DNA from 2 places in the Xanthomonas tesorieronis genome. Region 1 is predicted to be linked to the other one. Evidence: predicted binding sites of a transcription regulator. Region 1 holds the regulator's gene; the other holds the start of a gene.
What was found. The regulator FliA, encoded in region 1, starts transcription of late flagellar genes. The targets are predictions, from matches to a motif close to TAAAGTTTNNCNNNCNNNGGCCGATAA.
Positions count from the first base shown of each region.

Region 2: the regulator FliA is predicted to act here: its motif matches at 9,343-9,369, upstream of AB3X08_RS07705 (STAS domain-containing protein).

Region 1 is NZ_CP162490.1:2,711,836-2,726,522, forward strand. It holds gene AB3X08_RS11610 (diguanylate cyclase) at 1-2,491, shown strand, start outside; gene AB3X08_RS11615 (diguanylate cyclase) at 2,661-5,597, shown strand; gene flhB (flagellar biosynthesis protein FlhB) at 5,694-6,824, shown strand; gene flhA (flagellar biosynthesis protein FlhA) at 6,821-8,905, shown strand; gene flhF (flagellar biosynthesis protein FlhF) at 9,082-10,731, shown strand; gene AB3X08_RS11635 (MinD/ParA family ATP-binding protein) at 10,718-11,602, shown strand; gene AB3X08_RS11640 (RNA polymerase sigma factor FliA) at 11,599-12,348, shown strand; gene cheY (chemotaxis response regulator CheY) at 12,367-12,759, shown strand; gene AB3X08_RS11650 (protein phosphatase CheZ) at 12,759-13,367, shown strand; gene AB3X08_RS11655 (chemotaxis protein CheA) at 13,372-14,687, shown strand, end outside.
Region 2 is NZ_CP162490.1:1,821,566-1,836,252, reverse strand. It holds gene creC (two-component system sensor histidine kinase CreC) at 1-884, opposite strand, end outside; gene creB (two-component system response regulator CreB) at 886-1,599, opposite strand; gene AB3X08_RS07730 (23S rRNA (adenine(2030)-N(6))-methyltransferase RlmJ) at 1,634-2,491, shown strand; gene AB3X08_RS07725 (YwqG family protein) at 2,549-3,505, opposite strand; gene AB3X08_RS07720 (cation diffusion facilitator family transporter) at 3,552-4,481, opposite strand; gene AB3X08_RS07715 (GNAT family N-acetyltransferase) at 4,598-5,140, shown strand; gene mfd (transcription-repair coupling factor) at 5,371-9,093, shown strand; gene AB3X08_RS07705 (STAS domain-containing protein) at 9,455-9,775, shown strand; gene AB3X08_RS07700 (chemotaxis protein CheA) at 9,796-11,874, shown strand; gene AB3X08_RS07695 (methyl-accepting chemotaxis protein) at 12,377-14,329, shown strand; gene AB3X08_RS07690 (methyl-accepting chemotaxis protein) at 14,404-14,687, shown strand, end outside.

The sequences.
Region 1 (14,687 bases):
GCAGCCGCTGCGGATCTCCGACAGCGCCGCCGGCGGCTGGCAGGTCGCACCGCTGCGCAGCGCCGACGGTGCGCCACTGGCCGATGTCTCCAGCGTCACCGCGATCGGCGAGGCGCTGTGGCTGGGCTGCGGCCATCAGCTGTGCCGGCTGGATGCGCAGGGCCGCCTGCAGCGGTTCGGCCGCGCCGACGGCGTTCCCGAGGACACCTGGCTGGCGCTGCTGCGCGACCGCGAGGGCACGCTGTGGGCGCGCGGCGTCCACCACGTGCTGGCCTGGCCGGCCGGCGCGGCGGGTTTCGGCGAACGTCCGCCGCCGCCCGGCAGCGGCCTGTCGACGATGGCGGTGGGCATCAACTTGGTCGAGGATGCCGCCGGCCGGATACTGACCCGCAGCGACACCGGCCTGCTGCGCTGGGAAGGCGGGCATTGGCGCGCGTTCGAGCGCGCGCAGGGGCTGGGTGCGCTGGCGGCCAACATTTCGCCGATGCTCAGCGATCGCCAGGGGCGTCTGTGGATGGGTACCCGCGGCCGCGGCGTGCAGCGCTGGCTGGGCTATGGGCTGATCCAGCACTGGGAAGAACCGCAGGGATTGGCGATCGGACCGACCTGGGCGATCCTGCGCAGCCGCGGCGACGGCCGGCTATACGTCGGCAGCGAAATGGGTGCCAACGTGCTCGATCCCGACAGCGGCCGCATGCGCCCGCTGACCGACGGCGACGGACAGGCGCTGCGGCAGTCGGTGCAGTTGGTCGATGCCGCCGACGGCAGCCTGTGGCTGGGCCAGTCGTCCGGGCGCGTGTTGCAGCTGGATCGCGGCAGCGGCCGCATGCTGGAGCGGGCCAAGGTGCCATCGGCGCTGAAGTGGATGTTCTTCGACGATGCCGGCACCCTGTGGATCCTGACCAGCCGCGGCCTGTTCCTGCTGCCGGCGGGCGAACGCAACGCACAGCCGGCGCGCGAGGTGCCGCGCGACCAGTTCGTCGGCGGCGGCTACGATGCGCACCACCGTCTGTGGCTGGTCGGCCAGAACGGCCTGTACCTGCGCCAGGCGCAGGGCTGGCAGCCGATCCGCCTGCGCGGCACGGGACTGCCGGACGCGGAGCTGGACAAGTTCAGCATCGGCGCCAGCGACGACGTGTGGCTGTCCTTCGGCGATGTCGGGGTCTGGCGCGGGCGCTTCGAACCGTGCAGCGCCAGCGTATCGCTGCGCAAGGTGGACGACCCGCTGCTGGCGCGGATCGTGCCTTACGTGCTGCGCCAGGACCGGCAACGGCGGGTGTGGGTCGGCAGCAGCCAGGGTCTGGACCTGTGGTCGGGCGAGCGCTGGATCCGGGTCACCCAGGCCGAGGGCCTGCTGTGGGACGACACCTCCGAATCGGCGTTCTTCGAGGACACCGACGGCTCGGTGTGGATCGGCAACAGCAAGGGCGTCAGCCAGATCCTGGACCCGGCGCGGCTGTTCGCCGCGCGGCCGCTGCGCCTGCAGTTGCTGCGCGCCAGCCGCGCCGGCAAACCGGTCGTCGCCGGCGCGCAGTTGCCGTGGTCGCAGCAGCCGATCGACATCGCCTTCTCGGTGCCCGGCGCGGTCGGCGGCAGCGACAGCATCGGCTTCCGCTACCGCCTCGAAGGCTTGCAGGAGCAATGGGCCAGCACCCAGCAGGCGCACCTGACCTACACCCTGCTCTCGCCCGGCCGTTACGCGCTGGAGGTGCAGGCGCTGGACGAACGCCAGCGCGCGCGCAGCAACGTGGTGCGCCTGGAGTTCACCATCCTGCCGCCCTGGTGGCGCAGCCCGCTGGCGTGGATGGCGTACCTGCTGGCGGCGGCGTTGCTGCTGACCGTGGTGTGGCGCTGGCGGGTGAAACAGTTGCTGGTGCGCGAGCGCACCCTGGCGCGGCTGGTCGCCGAGCGGACCCAGGAACTGGAGCACGACAAGCGCGAACTGGAGCAGGCGCGCGCCGCGCTGGCGCTGAAATCGGTACGCGACGACCTCACCGGCCTGCTCAACCGCGTCGGCATCCTCGACGCGCTGGCGGTGCAGATCCAGCGCTGCCGGAACGACGGCAGCCCGTTGGCGGTGGCGATGATCGATCTGGACCACTTCAAGCAGATCAACGACCAGCACGGCCATCTGATCGGCGACGCGGTGCTGGCGCGGGTCGGGCGGCGCATGACCGCGAACCTGCGCGGTGCCGACCAGATCGGCCGCTACGGCGGCGAGGAACTGCTGGCGGTGCTGCCGGGCCTGGCGCCGCCGGCGCAGAACCCGCTGCGCGCCCTGCACCAGGTGATCGCCGCCACCCCGTTCCTCACCGACGCCGGTCTGCTCGAGGTCACCGCCTCGATCGGCGTGGCCTGGTATCGCGACGGCGAGTCGGTGCAGCAGTTGCTCAGCCGCGCCGACGACGCCCTGTACCGGGCCAAGCATGGCGGCCGCAACCGGATCGAGCTGCATCTGGACCCGGCGCTGGGCGCCAGCGTGCCGCGCTGAGCGGCGCCGGCTCAAGCCCGGCCGCGGCGCGGCCGATACTGCGTAGTGTCACGCGCTGCGCGCGTGCCGCGATGCCCGCGTGCCGCGCACGGCGCGATCCTGGTCAGCCTCCTTACTTCTTCCAGCCCGGTGACGCACGCGATGTCGGATTCCTTGCCAGCCCACGCTTATGACGGCTGCAGCGCCAGCGGCGGCTGAAGGTCGCGGCACGGGCGCACGCCGGCCCGGCCTGCCGATCCTGCAGGCGTTGCTGCTGTGGCTGGCCATGGGGCTGTTCCTGGGCGGCGGCGTGCACGCGCAATCGATCCCGTTGCGCCGCTATGCCCACGACCAGGGTCTGCTCGGCCTGGCCGGCACCTGCCTGCTGCAGACCAGCAACGGCAGCCTGTGGGTCTGCACCGAAAGCGGGCTGTACCGCTTCAATGGCCACCGCTTCGAACAGGTCGCGCTGCAAGGCCAGCGCGGCCATTTCATCAGCGCCGCGAGCGAGGACGCCCAGCACCGCTTGTGGGTGGCCACCTTCGACGCGCTCTATGTCGACGACGGCACCCGGTTGCGCCAGCTGAGCGCGCAGGAGACCGGACCGCTGCAAAAGAACAAGCTGCGCCTGTACAACGCGTCCTGGGGCATGGTCGTGCTCAACGGCCAGCAGGCGCTGCGCGCCGTGGCCGGCAGCGACGGGCGCTGGCAGCTGCGCCCGCTGTTCGACGCGGCGACCCTGGCGCGGCTGCCGCAGCTCGGCAAGCTCGCTGCGGCGCAGGGCGAAGGCGACAACCTGTGGCTGGGCTGCGACCAGGAGCTGTGCCGGGCCGCCGCCGATGGGTCGGTGACGGTCTACGGCCAGGCGCAAGGCCTGCCACCGGATCGCTGGCGGCATGTCGTGCGCGACCGCGACGGCGCGCTTTGGCTGCGCGGCGACCACCACGTGATGCAGCTGCCGGCCGCGGCCGAACGTTTCGTCGCGCGGCCGCCGCCCGGCGACGGCCAGCGCCAGGTGGTCGGCCAGGCGCAGATCCTGCTCGATCCGCAGGGACGCGTGCTGATCCGCACCGCTCAGGGCCTGGCGCGCTGGGAACACGACCACTGGCGCCAGTTCGACCGCAGCAACGGCCTGCCCGACGGTGGCATCGTGGTGCTGCTGTTCGATCGCGCCGGCGACCTGTGGATGACGGTGGACGGCGAAGGCGTGGTGCGTTGGACCGGCTACGGCTGGATCGAGAACTGGGACGTCTCGCAAGGCATGAGCAGCGCGCCGACCTGGAGCATCCTGCGCCACGGCGATGGCGCGCTGCTGCTCGGCAACGAAGCCGGCATCAACCGCCAACGCCGTCCCGACCAGCGTTTCCAGCCCTGGCTGGCGGGCGCCGGGCGGCAGATGGTCGGCCTGCAGAGCGCTCCGGACGGATCGCTGTGGAGCATCGGCTCGCTGGGCGAGTTACAGCACCACGACCGCCTGGGCCGTTTGCTGCGCACCTACCCGCGGTTGCCCAGCACGGCCAAGCGGATGTTGCTGGACGCTTCGGGGCGGATCTGGATCATCACGGCCGACGGCGTGTTCCTGCTGGCACGGCCGCAGTCCGACGATGTGCCGCAACGCGTCCAGGCGCTGCCCGGCGGCGACTATTCGGACATCCAGCAACGCCGCGACGGCAGCCTGTGGCTGAGCGGCGCACCCGGCGTGTTCCGCCTGCGCGGCGATGCCTGGACCCCGATCCGGCTGCAAGTGGTCGGCGAGCCGACGCAACCGTGGGTCAGCAAACTGTTGATCCAGGAAGACGGCCAGGTCTGGGCCTCGCTGTACAAACCGGGCGTGTGGCGGGGCCGGCTCGACGGCGACACCCTGCAGTTGCGGCCCAGCACCCGTGCCGAACAACGCGAACTGTACATCTACCTGATCCGGCGCACCCGCAACGGCTGGATCTGGATCGGCCACAACCAGGGCATTGACGTCTACGACGGCCGCCGCTGGTCGCGCCTGACCCAATCGCAGGGGCTGCTGTGGGAGGACATCTCCGAATCGGCGTTCTTCGAGGACAACGACGGTTCGGTATGGATCGGCACCAGCAAGGGCGTCAGCCATCTCCTGGCCCCGCAACGGCTGTTCCCGGCCAACGCGCCGCGGGTGACGCTGAGCGAATTCAGCCGCGGCGGCCATCCGATCGTGGCCGGCGTGCGCCTGCCCTGGAACGAGGAACCGTTGCACATCGAGGCCGGATCGCCGGACCTGTACGACGACCGCAACCGGGTTTCGCTGCGCTACCGCTTCGAGGGCGCGCATACCCGCTGGATCTACACCCCCAACTTCGAGATCGAGCATCCGCCGCTGGCGCCGGGCGACTACACGTTGGAACTGCAGCTGCTCGACGCCTACCGGCACAGCGCCTCGGCGCCGGTGCGGGTCGCGTTTTCGGTGGCGCCGGTGTGGTGGCGCAGCCAGACCATGCTGGCGCTGTACGTGTTGCTCGGTGGCGGCGCGGCGATCGCCGCGCTGCATTGGCGCGAGCGCCGCCTGCGCCAGCACCAGCGCGAACTGGCCGACCTGGTCGCGCTGCGCACCCAGGAACTGGAACACGACAAGCGCGAACTGGAGATGGCCCGGGCCGCGCTGGCGGTGAAGGCCTCGCACGATTCCCTGACCGGCCTGCTCAACCGCGCCGGCATCCTCGACGCGCTGGCCGCGCAGATGCAGGCCTGCCAGGCCGAGCGCCAGCCGCTGGCGGTGGCGATGATCGATCTGGACCACTTCAAGCGCATCAACGACGAGCATGGGCACCTGATCGGCGACGCGGTGCTGATCGAGGTGGCGCGGCGCCTGAACGCCAATCTGCGCGACTCGGACCTGATCGGCCGCTACGGCGGCGAGGAACTGCTCGGCGTGCTGCCGGGGCTGCCGGCCACCTCCGACGAGCGGCTGCAGAAGCTGCGCCTGGCCATCGCCGGCGATCCGCTGTGCATCGGCGAGCAATGCCTGGCGGTCTCCGCCTCGATCGGCGTGGCCTGGCATGTCCCCGGCGAGAGCCTGCAGCAGTTGCTGGCGCGGGCCGACCAGGCCCTGTACCGCGCCAAGCATCTGGGCCGCAACCGGGTCGAACTGCAGCGCGACTAGCCGCCGGCACGGGGGGCCGGGCAACGGCCTGAAGGCGAACGGTACGGTCCTTGCAACGGGCTGGGTCGAATCCCCTGCCCGGCGCGCCGCACCGTCATGTCCGAAAACGAAGAAGGCACCGAAAAAACCGAACAACCTACCGAAAAACGCCTGCGTGAGGCGCGCGAGCAGGGCAACATCCCGCATTCGCGCGAACTGGCGACGGCGGCGGTGTTCAGCGCCGGCATCTTCGCCCTGATGGGCATGTCCGGCTCGCTGGCGGCCGGCGCGGCGAACTGGATGAAGGGCGCGCTGCGCCCGGATCGGCGCCTGCACGACAACCCGGACGCGCTGTTCGGCCACTTCGGCGAGCTGCTGCTGGGGCTGCTGTGGGTGGCCCTGCCGCTGGTCGGCATCTGCGTGGCGGCGGGGTTCGTCGCGCCGCTGCTGATGGGCAGCCTGCGCTTCTCCGGCGCGGCGCTGATCCCCAAGTTCGACCGGCTCAACCCGATGGCCGGGCTGACCCGGCTGTACGGCCCGGAAAGCCTGGCCGAACTGTTCAAGTCGCTGCTGCGCATGGGCTTCGTCGGCGGCGCCGCGGCGCTGTGCATCTCCAACAACGTGGACGGCCTGCGCAGCCTGATGCGTCAGCCGCTGGAGACCGCCATCGGCGACGGCCTGGGCTTCACCCTGCGCCTGCTGCTGTACACCGCCGGCGCGCTGGCGCTGCTGGCCGCGATCGACGCGCCGTACCAGAAGTGGAACTACACCCGCAAACTGAAGATGACCCGCGACGAAGTGCGCCGGGAAATGAAGGAGAGCGAAGGCAGCCCGGAGGTCAAGGGCCGCATCCGGCAAATGCAGATGCAGCTGTCGCAGCGGCGGATGATGGAGGCGGTGCCCAGCGCCGACGTGGTGGTGGTCAACCCCACCCACTACGCGGTGGCGCTGAAGTACGAGAGCGGCCGCATGCGCGCCCCGACCGTGGTCGCCAAGGGCGTGGACGAACTGGCCTTCCGCATCCGCGAACTCGGCGAGCAGCACCGCGTCGCAGTGGTGTCTGCGCCACCTTTGGCACGCGCCTTGTATCGGGAAGGGCAACTCGGCAAGGAAATTCCCGTGAGACTGTATTCGGCGGTGGCGCAGATCCTCTCCTACGTGTACCAACTGCGCGCCTGGCGCAGCGGGCCGATGCCGCCGTTGCCGCCGCTGGAGGTCGATGAATTCGGCCCGGGGAGCAAGCCATGAGCCAGCCCGCCGCGCAAATGAACACGCGCAAGATGATGGACATGATCAAGCACGGTCTCGGCGCGCCGCTGATCGTGATGGCGATGCTGGCGATGGTGGTGGTGCCGCTGGCCGCGCCGGTGCTGGACGCCCTGTTCACCTTCAACATCGCCATTTCGCTGATGGTGCTGCTGGCGGTGGTCTACGTGAAGCGGCCGCTGGAGTTCAGCATCTTCCCGATCGTGCTGCTGATGACCACGATGCTGCGCCTGGCGCTGAACGTGGCCTCCACCCGCGTCATCCTGATCAACGGCCAGGACGGCCACGGCGCCGCCGGCAAGGTCATCGAGGCCTTCGGCCAGTTCGTGATCGGCGGCAACTACGCGGTCGGCATCGTGGTGTTCGCGATCCTGACCATCATCAACTTCGTGGTCATCACCAAGGGCGCCGGGCGCGTGTCGGAAGTGACCGCGCGCTTCATCCTCGACGCCATGCCCGGCAAGCAGATGGCGATCGACGCCGACCTCAACGCCGGCCTGCTGACCCGCGAGGAAGCCAAGGCCCGCCGCGAGGAAGTCCGCGAGGAAGCCGACTTCTACGGCTCGATGGACGGCGCCAGCAAGTTCATCCGCGGCGACGCCATCGCCGGCATCCTGATCCTGTTCATCAACCTGATCGGCGGCATGGCGGTCGGCGTCCTGCAGCACGGCATGCCGGTGGCGCAGGCCGCGTCCACCTATACGCTGCTGTCGATCGGCGACGGCCTGGTGGCGCAGCTGCCGGCGCTGCTGGTGTCCTCAGCGGTGGCGATGCTGGTCACCCGCGCCTCGCGCTCGCAGGACATGGGCGCCTCGATGATGGGCCAGGTGTTCGGCCAGCACAAAGCGCTGGCGGTGGCCGCGGCGATCCTGGGCCTGGTCGGCCTGGTCCCGGGCATGCCCAACGTCGCTTTCTTGACGCTGGCGCTGATCCTGGGCCTGCTGGCCTGGAAAATGTGGAAGCGCAGCCTGCTGCCGGAAGAAGCCAAGCCCGACCCGGCGCAACAGGCCGCCACGGCCGGCGCGCAGGCCAATGCCGAATTGGGCTGGGACGAATTGCGCCCGATCGACCCGCTGGGCCTGGAGGTCGGCTACCGCTTGATCCCGCTGGTGGACAAGACCCAGGGCGGCGAGCTGATGGCGCGGATCAAGGGCGTGCGCCGCAAACTGACCCAGGACATCGGTTTCCTGGTGCCGCCGGTGCATATCCGCGACAACCTGGAACTGCCGGCCAATGCCTACCGCCTGCTGGTGCACGGCGTGCCGGTGGCCACCGCCGACATCCACCCCGACCGCGAACTGGCGCTGGACCCGGGCGGCGCGCTGGGCAAGATCGACGGCATCGCCGGCAAGGACCCCGCCTTCGGCCTGGACGCGATCTGGATCCAGCCGCACCAGCGCGCCCAGGCCGAGACCATGGGCTACACCGTGGTCGATCCGGCCACGGTGATCGCCACCCACCTGTCGCACCTGATCCGCGAGCACGCCCCGGAACTGCTCGGCCATGAAGAGGTGCAGCAGCTGCTGGCCACGCTGGCCAAGAGCGCGCCGAAGCTGGTCGAGGACCTCACCCCGAAGGCGCTGCCGCTGTCGGTGGTGGTGCGCGTGCTGCAGAACCTGCTGATCGAGAAGATCCCGGTGCGGCAGCTGCGCAAGATCGTCGAGGCGCTGGTCGAGCACGCTCCGCAGAGTCAGGAACCCGGCGCGTTGACCGCGGCGGTACGCAATGCGCTGGGCCGCTTCATCGTCCAGGAAATCGCCGGCATGGCCCCGGAACTGCCGGTGTTCACCCTGGCCCCGCAATTGGAACGTGTCTTGCAGGACTCTACCCAAGGCAACGGTGCCGCGCTGGAACCCGGCCTGGCCGAGCGACTGCACCAGAGCCTGGCCGAGTGCGTCAGCAAGCAGGAAGCGCGCAACGAGCCGGCGGTGGTGCTGGTCCCGGCGCAAGTCCGCGCCGCGCTGGCCCGGTTGGTCCGCCACAGCGTCCCCGCGCTGTCGGTGCTGTCCTACAGCGAGGTGCCGGAAGACAAGCGGCTGAAGCTGGTCGGGACGATCAGCTGACAGGCAGGGATTGGTGATTTGGGATTCGGGATTTGCAACAGCGGACCCGGCGAGCGGAGAGAGACGGCAATGAAGCGATCGAAGACAAGCAGAGCAAGGCGACCGGATACCAGCCACGTAACGGCGGCATCCGCGACCAATCCCCAATCCCCACTCCCGAATCCCGGTTTCCACCCATGAAGATCAAACGCTTCGTAGCCCCCGACATGCGCACCGCGTTCCGCATGGTCCGCGACGAGCACGGCCCGGATGCGGTGATCCTGTCCAACCGGCGCACCGACGAGGGCATCGAGATCGTCGCCGCCAGCAACTACGACGAAGCCCTGGTGCAGCAGGCGCTGGACGCGGCGCGCCCGGAAGAGGCGGCGCCGCGGCTGCAGGTGTCGGCCGCCAATCCGGCGCCGCGCGCGGCCAAGGCCGCCGCCAACCCGGCGATGGCGATGATGGCCGCGATCAGCGAGCGCCGCGCCCCGGCCAGCGCCGGCGGCACCGCCAGCATGGCGCAGGCCGCGCCGGCGCGGCCGCTGACCCAGCCCGCCGCGATCGCCGCCTCGGCGATGCCCGCCGGCACCGCGCCGGCGCCGAGCCGCCCCGCCGCCGCGCCGCGGGCCCCTGCCCCGGCGGCCGCCGACGCGCCGTTCGCCGAATTCCGCATTCCCGAGGACGTGTTCCGCAACGCGCCGATCAGCGTGCCGATGCCCAGCCCGTTCCCCGCCCCGGCTGCCGCTTCCGCCGCGGTCGCGGTCGCCGCCGAGGTGCCGGCCTGGCTCGAAGACATCGCCGCCGTGTCGCTGACCCCGGCCGCCGCGCCCAGCGCCGCCAACGTCGCGCCGCCGCCGGCCGCTGCGCCTGCGGCCAGCGCCGGGATCCCGGCGCCGCCGACGCTGGCGCCGGTACCGAACTTCCCCGCCGCGCAGAACGACGAACAATTGACTCAGCTGCGCGACGAACTGGCGCTGATGCGGCAGATGATCGAGCGCGAGATGAACCGGCTCACCGACGAACGCCTGCGCGGCTCGCCGGTTCGCGCCCAGGCGCTGGAGCTGATGGACGACTACGGCTTCGACAGCGGCCTGACCCGCGACGTGGTGATGCAGATCCCCGCCGACCTGGAGCTGCACCGCGGCCGCGGGCTGATGCTGGGGCTGCTGTCCAAGCGCCTGCCGATCGCCGCGCTGGACCCGATCGAGGAAGGCGGCGTGATCGCCCTGATCGGCCCCACCGGCGCCGGCAAGACCACCACCATCGCCAAGCTGGCCTCGCGCTTCCTGGAGCGCCATGCCGCCCGCGACGTGGCCCTGGTCACCACCGACACCATCCGCGTCGGCGGCCGCGAACAGCTGCACAGCTACGGCCGCCAGCTCGGCATCGCCGTGCACGAGGCCGACAGCGATGCCGCCCTGCAGCAACTGCTGGAGCGCCTGCGCGACTACAAGCTGGTGCTGATCGACACCGCCGGCATGGGCCAGCGCGACCGCGCCCTGGCCGCACAGCTGCACTGGCTGCGCGCCTCGCGAGTGGTCCGGTCCTTGCTAGTACTCCCTGCCAACGCTCATTTCTCCGACCTGGACGAGGTGGTGCGCCGGTTTGCCGGCGCCGATCCGCAGGGGGTGATCTTGACCAAGCTGGATGAAACCGGGCGGTTTGGCAGTGCCCTGTCGGTGGTCGCGGACCACCGGCTTCCCATCACCTGGGTGACCGATGGTCAGCGCGTGCCGGACGACCTGCACCGCGCCAACGCCGCCAGCCTGGTATTGCGCCTTGAAGATTTGCGGCGCGCTGCCGATAAGCCCTGTACTCCGGAGCAGAACCATGCCGTCGCGTGATTACGCCAATCTGACCAATGCCTTCCCCCTGTCGGCAACGCGCAGCGAACCGCTGGGCCCGGTGCGCACGATCGCCGTGACCGGCGGCAAGGGCGGCGTCGGCAAGACCAACATCTCGGTCAACCTGTCGATGGCGCTGGCCGACATGGGCAAGCGCACCCTGCTGCTGGACGCCGACCTCGGCCTGGCCAACGTCGACGTGCTGCTCGGGCTGACCCCCAAGTTCACCCTGGCCGACCTGGTCGCCGGGCGCTGCACCCTGGAAGAGGTGCTGGTCGACATGCCCAACGGACTGATGGTGGTGCCCGCCGCCTCCGGCCGCCGGCACATGGCCGAGCTGCCGCCGGCCCAGCACGTCGGCCTGGTCAACGTGTTCTCCGAGCTCAAGCGCGAGCTGGACGTGATGATCATCGACACCGCCGCCGGCATCACCGACAGCGTGCTGACCTTCTGCCAGGCCGCGCAGGACGCGGTGGTGGTGGTCTGCGACGAGCCGGCCTCGATCACCGACGCCTACGCGCTGATCAAGGTGCTGTCGCGCGAACGCGGCGTGGACCGGGTGCAGATCGTGGCCAACATGGTCCGCGACCTCAACGAAGGCCGCCTGCTGTACGACAAGCTGAGCCGGGTCTGCGAGAAGTTCCTCGGCGACGTGTCGCTGAACTACCTGGGCTGCGTGCCGCAGGACGACTGGCTGCGCCTGTCGGTGCAGCGCCAGCAGCCGGTGGTCAAGGCCTACCCGTCCAGCCCGTCAGCGCAGGCGATCGCCGAGATCGCCCGCCGCACCGCGCGCTGGCAGGCGCCGACCGTGCCGCGCGGCAACGTCGAGTTCTTCGTCGAACGGATCATCCAGCGGGGGGTCGCCGCATGAACGCCGCCGCCCACTACCGCGCCGTGCAGCGCAACAGTTCCAACGACTACATCGCCCAGCATTCGGACCTGGTGCGGCGCATCGCCCACCACCTGGCGGCGCGGCTGCCGGCCAGCGTGGAGATCGACGACCTGATCCAGGCCGGCATGATCGGCTTGATCGAGGCCTCGCGCAGCTACGACGCCGACCAGGGCGCCTCGTTCGAGACCTACGCCTCGATCCGCATCCGCGGCTCGATGATCGACGAGATCCGCCGCGGCGACTGGGTGCCGCGCTCGGTGCACCGCCGTGCCCGCGACGCCGCCTCGGCGATCCGCAAGATCGAGCAGAGCACCGGCCGCGCCGCCGCCGCCAACGAAGTGGCCGCGGCGATGGACATGCCGCTTCCCGAATACCTGCGATTGATGGAAGATGCCGCGCGCGGCCAGGTGCTGAGCCTGGAGTCGCGGGTCGAAGACCACGGCGAACTGGACACCATCGCCAAGGGCGGGCCCAATCCGCAGCAGATGCTGGAGCGCAGCGAGTTCGGGCGCGAACTGGGCAAGGCAATCGCGCAGCTGCCCGAGCGCGAGCAGTTGGTCCTGTCGCTGTACTACGAACAAGAATTGAACCTGAAGGAAATCGGCGCGGTGCTCGGTGTCAGCGAGTCGCGCGTCTGCCAGATCCACGGCCAGGCCACGGTACGCTTGCGCGGACGCTTGAAAGCGTTCGAAGCGGCGGACGCCGGCCTGGAAGACGAAGAATAAGACCCAAGGGAGTTAGCGGTGAACAAGAACATGCGGATTTTGATCGTGGACGATTTCTCGACGATGCGGCGCATCGTCAAGAATCTGCTCGGCGATCTGGGCTTCACCAACACTGCAGAGGCCGAAGACGGCAACAGTGCGCTGGCGGCACTGCGCTCGGCACCGTTCGAGTTCGTGGTCACCGACTGGAACATGCCCGGCATGACCGGCATCGATCTGCTGCGCAACATCCGCGCCGACGACAAGCTCAAGCACCTGCCGGTGCTGATGGTGACCGCCGAGGCCAAGCGCGAGCAGATCATCGAGGCCGCGCAGTGCGGCGTGAACGGCTACATCATCAAGCCGTTCACCGCGCAGACGCTGCAGGAGAAGCTGGGCAAGATCTTCGAACGCCTGGGAGCGACCGCCTGATGGAAGCCACCGCCGAACGCAGCGCCCTGATCGAACGCCTGCAAGGTGCGCTGGACGCACTGGAGCGTGGCGACGAAGCCGCCTGGCGCAAGGAAATCGACACGCTCGCCGCCTGGCGCACGCGGCCGATGATGCAGGGCCTGAGCCGGCTGGCGCGCGACCTGGGCCAGGCGCTCGGCGAGCTGCCCACCATCCCCACCGAAGCCGGCGAGCTGGACGACGCCTGCTCGCGCCTGGACCACGTGGTGGCGATGACCGAGCAGGCCAGCCACCGCACCCTGGACCTGGCCGAGGAATGCCGCGCGCTGGCCGACCAGCTGCGCGCCGGCGGCCTGACCGGCGACCAGGGCGAGATCCTCGACAAGATCCGCCACAACCTCACCGAGATGGCCCTGGCGCAGAGCTTCCAGGACCTGACCGGGCAGATCATCCGCCGCGTGGCGACCATCGTGCGCCGCGTGCACGAGGGGTTCGGCGCGCTCGGCCTGCCGCCGAAGGAAGACAAGAAACCCGACGGCAGCCTGGCCGGCCCGGCGCTGGCCGGACTGGACCGCCACGGCGTGTCGCAGAACGACGCCGACGACCTTCTGTCCGGACTGGGGCTGTAATCCGATGAGCGCCGTGCCCGACGACATCGCTGCCGACTTCATCATCGAGGCCCAGGAAATCCTGGACCGGCTCGGCGAGCAGCTGGTGTCGCTGGAGCAGGCACCCGAGGACAGCGACCAGCTCAACGCGGTGTTCCGCGGTTTCCACACGCTCAAAGGCGGCGCCGGCTTTCTGGCGATCACCCCGATGGTCGAGCTGTGCCACGCCGCCGAGGACACCCTGGGCCAGGCCCGCGCCGGCCAGGCCACCCTGCAGGCGCGGCACTTCGACGCCGCCCAGCAGTCGCTGGACTACCTGCAGTCGATGCTTGACGCGTTCGGCAGCGGCAACGAACCGCCGCGCGCGCCGCAGCAGCTGATCGCGCAGTTCGCCACCAGCGGCGAAGAGACCGCCGCGCCCAGCGCCAAGCCTGCCGCGGCGGCGCCGGCGCCGGCCGCGGGCGGCAACAGCGACCTCATCGACGACGACGAATTCGAAGCGCTGCTCGACCAGCTGCACGGCGGCGCCGCGCCGGCCGCGCTACCGGTGCCGGCCGCCGCGCCGCGGCCGGTGCCGAGCGCCAAGCCCGCCGCGGCGCCGGCCAAGGCCGCCGAACCCGAACACACCGTGCGCGTGGACACCAAGCGCCTGGACGCGATCGTCAACCTGATCGGCGAACTGGTGCTGTCGCGCAACCGGCTCAAGACCCTGCGCGTGCGCCTGCGCGACGAAGAACTGGATCGCGCGGTCAGCAGCCTGGACATCGCCACCTCGCGCCTGCAATCGGCGGTGATGCGCACCCGCATGCAGCCGGTGGGCAAGGTGTTCTCGCGCTTCCCCAAGGTCGCGCGCGACGTCGCCCGCTCCCTCAACAAGGAAGTGGACCTGGAACTGATCGGCGCCGACACCGAACTGGACCGCAACCTGGTCGAGGCGCTGGCCGATCCGCTGGTGCACCTGGTGCGCAACGCGATCGATCACGGCATCGAGACGCCGGCGCTGCGCGAAGCCACCGGCAAGCCGCGCGGCGGCCACGTGCGCCTGTCGGCGCAGCAGGAAGGCGACTACGTCAGCATCGAAGTGCAGGACGACGGCGCCGGCATCGACCCCGAACGGCTGCGGCAGAAAGCGCGCGAAAAGGGCCTGATCGATCCGGAGGCCGCCGCCCGCCTGACCACCGAGGAATGCCTGCACCTGGTGTTCCTGCCCGGGTTCTCGACCAAGTCCGAGGTCACCGACATCTCCGGCCGCGGCGTCGGCATGGACGTGGTGCAGTCGCGCATCCGCGAACTCAGCGGGCAGATCCAGATCCAGTCCGAACTGGGCCGCGGCAGCCGCTT
Region 2 (14,687 bases), 890 kb from region 1:
CGTTGCCGCTCCGCGTCCGGCAGCGGTTCCTGCAGCAGTTCGGCGGCGCCGCGGATCGCCGCCAGCGGACTCTTCATCTCGTGGGTCAGCGACTGCACGTACTGCTCGACATAGGCCTTGCCCTCGAGCTTGCGCCGCATCGTCTCCAGCGCACGGCCCAGATCGCCGATCTCGTCGCGGCGCGGCGGCGGCGGCGGCACCGGCTCGCCGGCGCTGACCGCCTGCGCGTAGCGGTTGAGCCGACCGATGCCGCGCAGCAGGCCCCAGGTCATCAGCAAGCCGATCAGCGCGGAAATGCCGATCAGCCAGGCGCCGCGCAACAGGATGCTGCGCTGGCTGGCGACGATGAACGGCTCGATGCTGCGGTTGGGCTGCGACAGGGTGAGCACGCCGATCAGGCGCCGGCTGTCGGCCGGGTCGTAGATCGGCGCGGCCACGTGCATCACCGTGTGGTTGGGGTCGCCGTCGCCCTCGGCGCTGGAGCGCGCGCCGTATTCGCCGCGCAAGGTGCGGTAGACGTCGTTCCAGCGCGAGTTGTCGCGGCCCAGGTCCTGGCCGCGCGAATCGAACACCACCACGCCGGCCACGTCGGTGATGGTGACCCGGTAATCGACGCTGCGCTTGGGGAAGCGCCACACCATCGCGCGCGGATTGCGCCGCTGCGCCGCGCCGAGGTCGCGGGCGAACGCACCGCTGTCGATGCGCCCGGCCTTGAGGTCGGCGGCGGCCATCTGCGCCAGCACGTTGGCCGCGTCCACCAGGGTCGATTCCATCGCCTGGCGCACGCCCGGCTTGACCTCGTTGACGAACACCCGCATCACGAAGAACGCGGCGACGCCGACGATCAGGAAGAAGCCCAGGAACAGCTTCAGCCCCAGCCGCATCTCACTGCTCCAGCGCGTAGCCGAGGCCGCGATGGGTGCGGATCGGGTCGTGCGTGGCGCCGGCCGCGCGCAGCTTGGCGCGCAGGGTCTTGATGTGGGTATCCACGGTGCGGTCGGCGCTGTCGGCGCTGCTGTCCCAGCCGCGGTCCATCAGTTGCGCGCGGCTGAGGATCGCGCCCGGCCGCTGCAGCAGCGCGGCCAGCAGCGCGTATTCGTAGCGGGTCAGGTCCAGCGCGGTGTCGCCGTAATGGATGCGGCGGCCGTCGCGGTCGATCGCGAACGCGCCGTGCCGTTGCCAGCCCGACTCCGCTTCCGCGCTCGCCGCGACCGCCGGCCGCCGCAGCCGCGCACGCACCCGCGCCACCAGTTCGCGCGGCGAGAAGGGTTTGGCCATATAGTCGTCGGCGCCCAGTTCCAGGCCGAGTACGCGGTCGATCTCGTCGTTGCGCGCGGTCAGGAAGATCACCGGCACCTGGCTGAAGCTGCGCAGTTCGCGGCAGACCTCGAAGCCGCCCAGGTCCGGCAGGCCGACATCCAGCACCACCACGTCGATGCCGCCGGCGCGCGCCTGCGCCAGCGCCTCGCGCCCGAGCAGGCAGTGCCGCACCTGGTAGCCCTCGCTGCGCAAGGCGTACAGCACGGTATCGGCGATGGCGGATTCGTCCTCGACGACGAGGACACACGGGGCGGCGGGCGCGGACATGGCGCGCAGCATAGCCGCAACCCGCGCCCGCCCGTACACTGCCGCGATGAACTATCGCCATGCCTACCACGCCGGCAACCATGCCGACGCGCTCAAGCACACCGTGCTGCTCGCGCTGATCGATGCGCTCAAGCGCAAGGACAGCCCGTTCTTCGTGCTCGACACCCATGCCGGGCGCGGCCGCTACCTGTTCGCCGGCAGCGAGGCGCGCAAGACCGGCGAGGCCGCGGCCGGGGTGCTGAAGCTGATGGGCCTGCCCACCTTGCCCGAGGTGCTGGAACGCTACCTGCGCGCGGTGCAGGCCGACAATCCGGTGGGCGCCCTGCTCGCCTATCCCGGCTCGCCGCTGCTGGTCGCCCAGGCCATGCGCGACCAGGACCGGCTCGCCGCCTGCGAACTGCAGCCCGAGGAAGCGGCCGAGCTGAAGGCGCTGTTCGGCAACGACCGCCGCGTGCAGGTGCACGCCGGCGACGGCTATGCGGCGATCAAGGCGTTCGTGCCGCCGAAAGCCGGCACGACCAAGATCGGCCGCGGCCTGGTGCTGATCGATCCGCCCTACGAAGCGCAGGACGCCGAATACCCGCTGATCGCCGCTGCCCTGCGCGAGACCCTGACCCGCTGGCCGCAGGCGATGTGCGCGGTGTGGTATCCGATCAAGCAGCGCCGCAGCCTGCAGCCGTTCTTTCGCAAGGCCGCGGCGATGCCGGCCAAGGCGGTGCTGCTGGCCGAGCTGCAGGTGCGCCCGGACGATTCGCCGCTGCGGCTCAACGGCAGCGGCATGCTGCTGCTCAATCCGCCGTGGCAGTTCGAGCAGGTGCTGGCCAGCGCCTTGCCGGCGCTGAAGACGCATCTGGGCGAAGCGGGCGCATCCACGCGCCTGGAGTGGCTCAAGCGCGAGGCGTGAAGCGGCGCGCAGCGCGTCCCGTGTTGCGCCTGCGCATGCGACACGCGGGGTACTGAGTCAATAGCAATCCCAGTTGTAGGCAACCCGGCTGAAATCGCCGCGTTCCAGGTCGGCCGGATCGATGAAGAAGTTGGCGATGCCGCTGTCGCCCCACATCATGGCGTCGTCGCTGTCCAGCTGCAGCAACAGCACCTGCGCATCCTGCGGCTTGCGCGGATCCTCCTGGGTGAACTGCGGGTAGCCGCCGAGCTTGTGCCCGCTGCGATTCAACGCTTCGTACAACGCCTCGTCCACGTCGTCCTGCGGCAGCGCGTGGCGGCTGGCGTAGGCAGCGGTGACCTCGTCCAACGGCCGGCCCAGCGCTTGCTCGAAATGCACGTCGGCGCTGCCGATGGGCTCCTCGCCGACGCTGAACTGCATCGCCCGCGGATGCGCCGGGTCGAACGGCAGCGTATCGGCGGCCGGCAACGGCACTTCGGCCTGCCGCGCCGAGGGATCGGACTGCGGCCAATACACCACGCGAAAATTGCGTTGCGCGCTCAATGCGGCCAACTCGGTGGCGCCGTCGAGATTGGCGCCATAGAAATCGTCGCCGCCGATGAAGAACTGCAGCATCCCATGCGTGGGATAGCCGCGCAGCGGCGGCATCTTCGCCAGGTCGATCTGCGCCAGCAGCGCCAGCGGCTGACCGCGGGTGTCGCGCGGATAGGCCTTCTCCGCGGTCCAGTACGGACGGCCGCCGACCTTGCTGGCCAGGCGATCGTCCTGCGCCATCGGCTGCAGGCCCACCACTGCCACCGGCCTGCGCGTGGCATCCAGGCGTTGCCGGTACGGCGCCAGGACCGCGTTGGCGTTCACCTCCACCTTCGCCGCGTCGGGCGAGGAGGCGACCGGCTGCGCGCTTTGCATACTGCGCTTGAGCCACCAGCCGCCGCCCAGCACCAGCCCGCCCAGCGCGGCGACCAACGCCAGGGTGATCGCGACGGACAGCAGCACGGCGTTCGAGGTCTTCATTGCGATGTCGCCTACGATGGACCGGGCGCCACTGTAGCAATGCCGCTCAGGCGCCGGAAGCGACCGCGGCGGCGCCCTGCTCGGGTTCGAAGAAGCTCCAGCGCACCGTCGGGAAGCGCTGTTTCAGCGCGCGCTCGATGCGGGTGATGTCGGCCAGCAGCGCCGCCGCATCGTGCTTTTGCCGGAGCGTGGCCTGCACCGAGACCATCACGTCCTCGCCGAGCTGCACGGCGATCAGGTGGATCACCCGTTCGATCTCCGGTTGCGCCTGGAAAAACGCATGAAGTTGCCGCTGCATCGCCGGGTCCACGCTTTGCCCGATCAGCATCGCCTTGATCTGGATCGCCACCAGCACCGCGACCACGATCAACAGCGTGCCGATGGCGATGGTGCCCAGCGCGTCCCACAGCGGATCGCCGGTCAGCACGCTCAGCAGCACCGCGGCCAGCGCCAGCGCCAGGCCGAGCAAGGCCGCCAGGTCCTCGCCGAAGATCACGATCAGCTCGGCCTGGCGGCTCTCGCGGAACCAGGTCCACAGCGAGCGCTCGCCGCGCACCTTGGCGATCTCCTGCAGGCAGGTGCGCAGCGACACGCCCTCGGCGACCAGCGCGAACCCCAGCACCCCCACCGCCCAGCCCCAACTGCTCAGCGGCTCGGGCTGCAGCAGCTTGTGCACGCCCTCGTACACCGAAAACATGCCGCCGATGCAGAACAGCATCACCGCCACCAGGAACGACCAGAAGTAGATCGCGCGGCCGTAGCCCAGCGGATATTCGGCGCTGGCCGGGCGCTTGGCCTGGCGCATGCCCAGCAGCAACAGCAGCTGGTTGCCGCAGTCGGCCAGCGAGTGCACGGTCTCGGCCAGCATCGCGCCCGAGCCGGTGGCCAGCGCCGCCGCGCCCTTGGCCAACGCAATGGCCAGGTTGGCGCCGAGCGCGAAGAAAATGGCGCGCCGCGAATCGCCGCTGCCGGACATGGCACATCCTCGTCGAAAAATCCATGCGCAGGGTAAGCAACCGCGGTGAGCGCTGCGTTCACGGCCGCGGCCGCGGGTAATGCGAGAATCCAGGCTTCGTCGAGGATCATCCGGCCATGGCTACCCGCAACCGCATGCCTCCGTGGCATGAAAACTTCACCTTACCCAGCGGCCGCGAGCTGCTGATCCGGCCGATCCGGCCGGAAGACAGTGCGCCGCTGCAAGGCGCCTTCGGCCTGCTCGGGCCCACCGAAATCCGCGAGCGCTTCCTGCATTCGGTGCAGGAACTGACCGAGGACATGGCGCAGCGCCTGACCCATCCCAATCCGAAGACCGAACTGACCCTGGTCGCGGCCGAACCGCTGCCGCCGGGCGAAGCGGTGGTCGGCGCGGTGGCGCGCGCGGCGATCACGCCCGGCACCCGCGAGGCGGAATACGCGATCCTGGTCAGCAGCTTCGTCGCCGGCCAGGGCCTGGGCCGGCAGCTGATGCGCAAGCTGGTCAAGTGGGCGCGGCGCAAGTATCTGGACCGGCTCTACGGCGACGTGCTCGAAAGCAATCTGCCAATGCTGCAGCTGGCCGAATCGCTGGGCTTCCAGCCGATGCCGCATCCGGACACGCCGGGACTGGTGCGGGTGGTGCTGGAATTGGGCAACTGAGGCAGCCAGCCGGCCGCGGTCGCGCGGCCGCCAGACGCAGGACCTCCCTGCAGATCGCGAACCCGCACGGTTCGCGAGCGGCGGCTCACCCGCTGCCGCCGACCTGTTCACAGCAGGTGCCGCCCGCAGCGACCGCTGCCGGGCCAAGTGCCCGTGTCCGCGCACACGAGCCCTTCCAGCGAATCCCCAATCCCGAATCCCCAATCCCGGCTTGCTAAACTAATCGGTCAATGGCGCCTCTTTCCTTCCCCGTTCCGCCGCTGCCCAAATCCGGCCAGCTCCGCGCCTTCTGGCGCGCCCCTGCGTCCTCGACCGCACTGGCCTGGCACATCGCCTGCGCCGCCGCGGCCCATCGCGGGCCGTTGCTGGTTGTCGCGCGCGACAACCAGAGCGCGCACCAGATCGAGGCCGACCTGCACACGCTGCTGGCCGGCGACGGCAGCCTGCCGGTGGTGCCGTTTCCCGATTGGGAAACCCTGCCCTACGACCAGTTCAGCCCGCACCCGGACATCGTCAGCCAGCGCCTGTCGGCGCTGCACCGGCTGCCGACGCTGCAGCAGGGCATCGTGGTGGTGCCGGTGCAGACACTGATGCAGCGCGTGGCGCCGGTGCGCTACATCGTCGGCGGCAGCTTCGACCTGCACGTGGGCCAGCGCCTGGACCTGGAGGCGGAAAAGCGCCGCCTGGAAAGCGCCGGCTACCGCAACGTGCCGCAGGTGATGGACCCGGGCGATTTCGCGGTGCGCGGCGGCCTGCTCGACGTGTACCCGATGGGCTCGGACACGCCGTTGCGGATCGAACTGCTGGACGAGGACATCGACTCGATCCGCGCCTTCGATCCGGAATCGCAGCGCTCGCTGGACCACGTGCAGGCGGTGAAGATGCTGCCCGGCCGCGAAGTGCCGATGGACGATGCCAGCGTGGAGCGGGTGCTGGCCACGCTGCGCGAGCGCTTCGACGTGGACACCCGGCGCAGCGCGCTGTACCAGGACCTGAAGGCGCGGCTGGCGCCGTCGGGCATCGAGTACTACCTGCCGCTGTTCTTCCAGGAAGCGCGCGGCGCCGGCGCCGCGGCGCGCGACACCACCGCCACCCTGTTCGACTATCTGGGCGCGTCGGTGCTGCCGCTGCTCGCGCCGGGCGTGGGCGCCGCCGCCGACGCGTTCTGGGCGCACACCCAGAACCGCTACGAGCAGCGCCGCCACGACGTGGAGCGCCCGCTGCTGGCGCCCGAGGAGCTGTACCAGGCGCCGGACACGCTGCGCGAAAAGCTCAACGGCCTGCCGCGCATCGAGGTATGGGCCGCCGACCACGCGCGCATCGACGAGGCGCAGGCGCTGGGCGACCAGCCGCTGCCGCCGCTGCCGGTGGCGGCCAAGGACACCGCCCCGGCCGCGGCGCTGAAGAGCTTCCTCGGCAGCTACCCGGGCCGCGTGCTGATCGCTGCCGACTCGCCAGGCCGCCGCGAGGCGTTGCTCGAAGTGCTGGCCGCGGCGGACCTGAAGCCGGAGGTGATCCCGAACTTCGCGAGCTTCCTCCCTTCTCCCACCGGCGACCGAAGGGAGTCCCCGTGGGGGAGAAGGTGGCGCGAAGCGCCGGATGAGGGTGCGGCGCTCGCGCGGTCGGGAGCGAAGAAGGCGGGTTCGGCAGGTTCGTCCAAATCTACGCAAACGCAGAACCCGAGCGGTCGTACCCTCACCCCAACCCCTCTCTCCCACGAGGACTCCCTTCGGTCGCCGACGGAAGAGGGGCTCGATGCCGACGTAGCACCTGCACGCTTTGCCATCGCGGTCGCCCCGCTGGACGACGGCTTCGCCCTCGACGACCCACGCATCGCGGTGCTCACCGAGCGCCAGCTGTTCCCCGAGCGTGCGGGCCAGCCGCGGCGCACGCGCCGCGCCGGGCGCGAGCCGGAAGCGATCATCCGCGACCTCGGCGAGCTGACCGAAGGCGCGCCGATCGTGCACGAGGACCACGGCGTCGGCCGCTACCGCGGGCTGATTGTGCTCGATGCCGGCGGCATGCCCGGCGAGTTCCTGGAAATCGAATACGCCAAGGGCGACCGCCTGTACGTGCCGGTCGCGCAGCTGCATCTGATCAGCCGCTACTCCGGCGCCTCGGCCGAGACCGCGCCGCTGCATTCGCTGGGCGGCGAGCAATGGAGCAAGGCCAAGCGCCGCGCCGCCGAAAAGGTGCGCGACGTGGCCGCCGAACTGCTCGAGATCCAGGCACGGCGCCGCGCCCGCGCCGGCCTGGCGTTGCAGGTGGACCGGGCGATGTACGAGCCGTTCGCCGCCGGCTTCCCGTTCGAGGAGACCGGCGACCAGCTGGCCGCGATCGAGGCCACCTTGCGCGACCTGGGCAGCAGCCAGCCGATGGACCGCGTGGTCTGCGGCGACGTCGGCTTCGGCAAGACCGAGGTCGCGGTGCGCGCCGCGTTCGCCGCGGCCAGCGCCGGCAAGCAGGTGGCGGTGCTGGTGCCGACCACGCTGCTGGCCGAACAGCATTACCGCAACTTCCGCGACCGCTTCGCCGACTGGCCGCTGCGGGTCGAAGTGCTGTCGCGCTTCAAGAGCGCCAAGGAGATCAAGGCCGAGCTGGAGAAAGTCGCCGACGGCACCATCGACGTGATCATCGGCACCCACCGCCTGCTGCAGCCGGACGTCAAGTTCAAGGACCTGGGCCTGGTGGTGGTCGACGAGGAACAGCGCTTCGGCGTGCGCCAGAAGGAAGCGCTGAAGGCGCTGCGCGCCAACGTGCACCTGCTCACGCTCACCGCCACGCCGATCCCGCGCACCTTGAACATGGCCATGGCCGGTCTGCGCGACCTGTCGATCATCGCCACCCCGCCGCCGAACCGGCTGGCGGTGCAGACCTTCGTCACCGCCTGGGACAACGCGCTGCTGCGCGAGGCGTTCCAGCGCGAACTCAGCAGAGGCGGCCAGCTGTACTTCCTGCACAACGACGTGGAAAGCATCGGCCGCATGCAGCGCGAGCTCAGCGAGCTGGTGCCCGAAGCGCGCATCGGCATCGCCCATGGGCAGATGCCCGAGCGCGAGCTGGAACGGGTGATGCTGGATTTCCAGAAGCAGCGCTTCAACGTGCTGCTGTCGACCACGATCATCGAATCGGGCATCGACATTCCGAACGCCAACACCATCGTCATCAACCGCGCCGACCGCTTCGGCCTGGCCCAGCTGCACCAGCTGCGCGGCCGCGTCGGCCGTTCGCACCACCGCGCCTACGCCTACCTGCTGGTACCGGACCGGCGCAGCATCACCAGCGACGCGCAGAAGCGGCTGGACGCGATCGCCTCGATGGACGAACTCGGCGCCGGCTTCACCCTGGCCACCCACGACCTGGAAATCCGCGGCGCCGGCGAACTGCTCGGCGAGGACCAGAGCGGGCAGATGGCCGAGGTCGGCTTCAGCCTGTACACCGAACTGCTGGAACGCGCGGTGCGCAGCATCCGCCAGGGCAAGCTGCCGGACCTGGACGCAGGCGAGGAAGCGCGCGGCGCCGAGGTGGAACTGCATGTGCCGGCGCTGATCCCCGACGACTACCTGCCCGACGTGCACACCCGCCTGACCCTGTACAAGCGCATCTCCAGCGCGCGCGACAGCGAGCAGTTGCGCGAACTGCAGGTGGAGATGATCGACCGCTTCGGCCTGTTGCCGGATGCGGTCAAGCACCTGTTCGCGATCGCCGAGCTCAAGCTGCAGGCCAACACCCTGGGCATCCGCAAGCTGGAACTGGGCGAGAACGGCGGGCGCATCGTGTTCGAGGCCAAGCCCAACGTCGATCCGATGACCATCATCCAGATGATCCAGAAGCAGCCCAAGCTGTACGCGATGGACGGGCCGGACAAGCTGAAACTGAAGCTGCCGCTGCCCGAGGCCGCAGACCGCTTCAATGCCGCGCGCGGCCTGCTCGCAGCGCTGTCGCCCCGCTGAGCCGGCGGCACCGGCGCGCCCGAGAGGCGCGCGCCACGCGCCGGCTCCCCGGCGCTCCTTTATCCGCGTGAAGAACGACGGCCGGTTTCCGGCCGTTTCCGTTGCGTCGCGGCCGCCATGCACTGGCATGGCGCATGCATCTAGTCCCTCGCCAGGCAGCGACGCGCAGGCATCTGGAATGCATTTCCGGTTTTGCATCTGAACCGCTCATCCATGTCAAGGGTTAGCGAGACAAATGTGGCATTCGGCCTAAATATTCCTGAAAGGCGCCGATATCTGCTTACACCGCACCTGCACGCCGCCTTCACATCGTGCCGCAGCCGCTCTTTCGCCGTTCCACCGCTCGAATCGGAGACATGCCATGCGCTCGAAACTCCCCGACGCCCCGCCCCCGCCGCTGCAACTGAGCCTGGACGGCGACATGACCATCCGCCGCGCCGGCGAACTGAAGCCGCTGCTGTTGCCGGCGCTGGAACACCCCGGCGGCCTGCAGTTGCAGTTGCAGGCGGTCACCGAAATCGACGCCACCGGCATCCAGCTGCTGCTCGCCACCCAGGCCGCGCTGCGCGCGCTGGGCCGGCCGTTCCAGTTCGACGGCTGCAGCGCGCCGGTCACCGACGCGCTCGAGCTGCTCGGCCTGCACGACACGCTCGCGCCCGGCGCCAGCGACACCTTCCACTGATCGGCGCCAACCCCATGCCCATGAATCTCGCTAAGCTGCTGCAGACCTTCATCGCCGAGAGCCGCGAACTGCTCGAGGACATGGAACGCAACCTGCTGGAAGCCGAACGCGGCGAAGCCGGTCCGGACGCGGTCAACGCCATCTTCCGCGCCGCGCACACCATCAAGGGTTCCGGCGGACTGTTCGACCTGGCGCAACTGGTGGGCTTCACCCATGTCGTGGAAAGCGTGCTGGATCTGGTGCGCGAACACGTAGTGGCGCTGGATTCGGAGCTGATCCAGTTGATGCTGGCCTGTTGCGACCACATCCGCGCGCTGGTGGAAGCCGCGGCCGGCGCCAAGACCGACGCAGCGGTGCTCGCCGCCGAGGGCGAGCCGTTGCTGGCGCGCCTGCAGACCTACCTGCAACCGGCCGCCGCGCCGGCGGCCGCCGCCGCAGTCGCGCCCACCGCCGCGGCGCACACCGGCTACTGGCGGATCTCGCTGCAACTGTTCAGCGATGCGCTGCGCTTCGGCAACTCGCCGCTGCACCTGATCCGCTGCCTGCGCAGCCTGGGCACGCTGGAAGCGGTCCGCACCCGCCACGAGCGCGTGCCGGCGCTGCCGGAGCTGGATCCGGAAGCCTGTTATCTGGGCTTCGACATCCTGTTGCGCTCCGACGCGAAGCAGGCCGCGATCGAGGACATCTTCGAATTCGTCCGCGACGACTGCGAGCTGCAGGTGCTGGCGGTGGATCCGCACGGCGATGCCGCCAATCTGGAGCTGCCGCTGCTGGTGGCCGAGGCCGCCGGCCACGGCCACGCCGACGACTTCGCCAACTTCGGCAGCCCGGAACCGGCGGCTGCGCCGGCCGCGCCCGTTGCCGCGGCTGCCCCCGCGCACGCCGCTCCCGCCGCGCCGGCCAAGGCCGCAGCGGCCGCAGCGGCACCCGCCGCCGCGCGCAGCGAGGGCGGCTCGATCCGCGTCGATGCCGACAAGCTCGACCGCATGATCGACCTGGTCGGCGAACTGATCATCGCTGTCGCCAGCACCGGCGCCAACGCGCAGCGCACCGGCGACACGCAACTGCTCGAATCCACTTCGATCCTGGCCGGCCTGGTCGAGGAAGTGCGCGAGAGCGCGCTGCAGCTGCGCATGGTCAAGATCGGCGCCACCTTCAGCCGCTTCCATCGCGTGGTCCACGACGTGGCGCGCGAACTGGGCAAGGACATCGTGCTGGTGGTCAACGGCGAGGACACCGAGCTGGACAAGTCGGTGGTGGAAAAGATCGCCGATCCGCTGACCCACCTGGTGCGCAACGCGATGGACCACGGCATCGAGCCGGCCGAACTGCGCCAGGCGCGCGGCAAGCCGGTGCGCGGCACGGTGCGGCTCAACGCATTCCACGATTCGGGCAGCGTGGTCATCCAGATCAGCGACGACGGCGGCGGCCTGAACCGCGACCGGATCCTGGCCAAGGCGCTGGAGCGCGGCCTGATCGAGCCCGGCCGCAGCCTGTCCGACCGCGAGGTGTTCGCGCTGATCTTCGAGCCGGGCTTCTCCACCGCCGAGAAGGTCACCAACCTGTCCGGTCGCGGCGTCGGCATGGACGTGGTCAAGCGCAACATCACCGCGCTGCGCGGCAGCGTGGACATCAGCAGCCAGCAGGACGTGGGCACCACCATCTCGGTGCGGCTGCCGCTGACCCTGGCGATCATCAACGGCTTCCAGGTCGGCGTCGGCAAGTCGGTGTTCGTGGTGCCGCTGGACGTGGTCGAGGAATGCGTGGAGTTCGCGCCGAACTACCAGAGCGACTACATCGACCTGCGCGGCGGGGTGCTGCCGTACGTGCGCCTGCGTTCGCTGTTCGGCATCGCCGGCGCGCCGCCGCCGCGCGAGAGCATCGTGGTGATCCGCCAGGGCGCGCAGCGCTTCGGCCTGGTCGTGGACACGCTGCTGGGCGAATGGCAGACCGTGATCAAGCCGCTGTCCAAGGTGTTCGCCGGGGTCAAGGGCATCAGCGGGTCGAGCATCCTCGGCAGCGGCGGCGTCGCGCTGATCCTGGATGTGCCCTCGCTGCTGTCGCAAGTCGAACCTTCCACCGATGCGCTGGCGGCCTGACACCGCCCCGCCGGGTGCGTTGCGCACCCACACCACCCATAGACGCTAGCCAGGAATCGCTGCCATGTCTCATCGCTCACGGATCGCGACCACGTTATTGAACACCGCGGCCATCGCCGTCGCCCTGCCCGCCGCTGCCGCCGCCACGGCGCTGCTCCTTCCGCTCGCGCAGGGCGCCGCGCTGGCGCTGGTCGCGGTCGCGACGCTGGCCGGCGCCGGCCTGCTGGGCTGGGCCGCGCTCGCCGCGGCGCGCACGCTGAACCTGGCCACCGCCGGGCTGGACGCGCTGGTAGGCGGCGACCTGGAGCACATCGTGCCGGCAACCGCCGCAACCGACAACGAAGTGGCGCAGCTGCTGCGCACCGCACAGACCGACCTGCGCCGGTTCCATGCCGACGTCAGCCACATGGCCAGCGCGCACGCCGCCGGTGAGTGCGATGCGGCGCTGGATCCGGCGCGCTGGCCCGGCACCCACCGCGACCTGGCGGTCAGCATCAACGCGATGGTCGCCGGGCACATCGGCGTGAACAAGCAGGCGATCGATTGCGTGGCCGAATTCGGCCGCGGCAATTTCGCCGCGCCGCTGGCCGCGTTCCCCGGCAAGAAGGCCTTCATCAACGACACCATCGAGCAGGTGCGCCGCAACCTGACCGGGCTGATCGCGGAAATGCGCCGGATGTCCGACCAGCACGAGGCCGGCGAGATCGACGCGGTCATCGACAGCGCGCAGTTCCAGGGCGATTTCCGCGGCATGGCCGAGGGCATCAACCGCATGGTCGGCGGGCACATCGCGGTCAAGAAACTGGCGCTGGGCGTGGTCGCCGAATTCGGCCGCGGCAACTTCGACGCGCCGCTGGCGCAATTGCCCGGCAAGAAGGCCTTCATCAACGACACCATCGAGCGCGTGCGCGGCAACTTCAAGCAGTTGATCGCCGAGATCAACCGCATGTCCGCCGAGCACGACGCCGGCGACATCGACGTGGCCATCGACACCGCCAGGCTGGAAGGCGACTTCCGCGCCATGGGCGACGGCATCAACCGGATGGTGGCCGCGCACATCGCGGTCAAGAAGCTGGCGATGGGCGTGGTCGCCGAGTTCGGCCGCGGCAACTTCGACGCACCGCTGGCGCAGCTGCCCGGCAAGAAGGCCTTCATCAACGACACCGTCGAACACGTGCGCGGCAACTTCAAGCACCTGATCGCCGAGATCAATCGCATGTCCGCCGAGCACGACAGGGGCGACATCGACGTGGTCATCGACACCGCCAAGTTCGAGGGCGACTTCGGCGCGATGGGCAACGGCATCAACCAGATGGTCGCCGCACACATCGCGGTCAAGAAACTGGCGATGGGCGTGGTCGCCGAGTTCGGCCGCGGCAACTTCGACGCGCCGCTGGCGCAGCTGCCCGGCAAGAAGGCCTTCATCAACGACACCATCGAGCAGGCGCGCGGCAACCTGCGCAGCGTCGGCGACGTGATCAAGGTGATGGGCGCGGTCGCCGAGGGCGACCTGAGCTGCAAGGTGCAGGGCCACTACGAAGGCGCCTTCGCCGACATGCAGCGCTACGTCAACGCCACCATCGACAAGCTCACCGGCATCGTCAACGAGGTCAACGGCAACGCCGCCACCCTGGCCAGCGCCTCCGAGCAGCTGTCGGCCACCGCGCAGTCGCTGAGCCAGGCGGCCAGCGAACAGGCGGCTGGCGTGGAGGAGACCAGTGCGTCGCTGGAGCAGATGACGGCCTCGATCTCGCAGAATTCCGAGAACGCCAAGGTCACCGACGGCATGGCCGCCAAGGCCTCGCGCGAAGCCGCCGAGAGCGGCGAAGCAGTGCGCGCCACGGTCGCGGCGATGAAGGAGATCGCCAGGAAGATCAGCATCATCGACGACATCGCCTACCAGACCAATCTGCTGGCGCTGAACGCGGCGATCGAGGCCGCGCGCGCCGGCGAGCACGGCAAGGGCTTCGCCGTGGTCGCCGCGGAAGTGCGCAAGCTGGCCGAGCGCAGCCAGGTCGCCGCGCACGAGATCGGCGACGTGGCCGGGTCCAGCGTGGACCTGGCGGAAAGCGCCGGGCGCCTGCTCGACGGGATGGTGCCGTCGATCCGCCGCACCTCCGACCTGGTGCAGGAGATCAGCGCCGCTTCCGAGGAACAGACCTCCGGCGTCGGCCAGATCAACTGCGCAGTGGGCCAGCTCAACCAGACCACGCAGCAATCGGCCGCCAACGCTGAAGAATTGGCCGCCACGGCCGAAGAAGTGAGTAGCCAGGCAGAACAACTGCAACTGCTCATGAACTTCTTCAAGACCAACCCGGCCACTGCCGCGTCCGTCCCGACCCCGTTGCCGCGGCGCACGCCAGCGCCGGTAGCGCGGGCGCCGCGCCTGCGCGCCTTCGCCGGCAACAGTCCGGCGGCGGCACGGCTGGACGAAACCGCGTTCGAAACGTTCTGACCCCGCAACCGCCACCCGGAATCGGCCGCGACACGGCCGGGACGCGCCAACCCAACAGCCATAGGTACACCGTCATGTCCAACGCCACCTCACTCTCCGCAAAGCTATGGACTGGCTGCTGTGTCGCCGCGCTGCTGCCCCTGGCAGCCAGCGTGGCCGGTTTCGCGCTGGCGCTGCCGCCAGGCCAGGTGCTGGCACTGGCCGTCGCCACGGCGATCCTGGGCGGCGCGGTGCTCGCTTACGTGGCGTATGCGATCTCGCGCTCGCTGGGCATCGCCACCACCACCCTGGCGCGCTTCGCCCGCGGCAACTTCGACGTGGTGATGCCGACGGTGCGCAACGACCAGGCCTGCGAGAT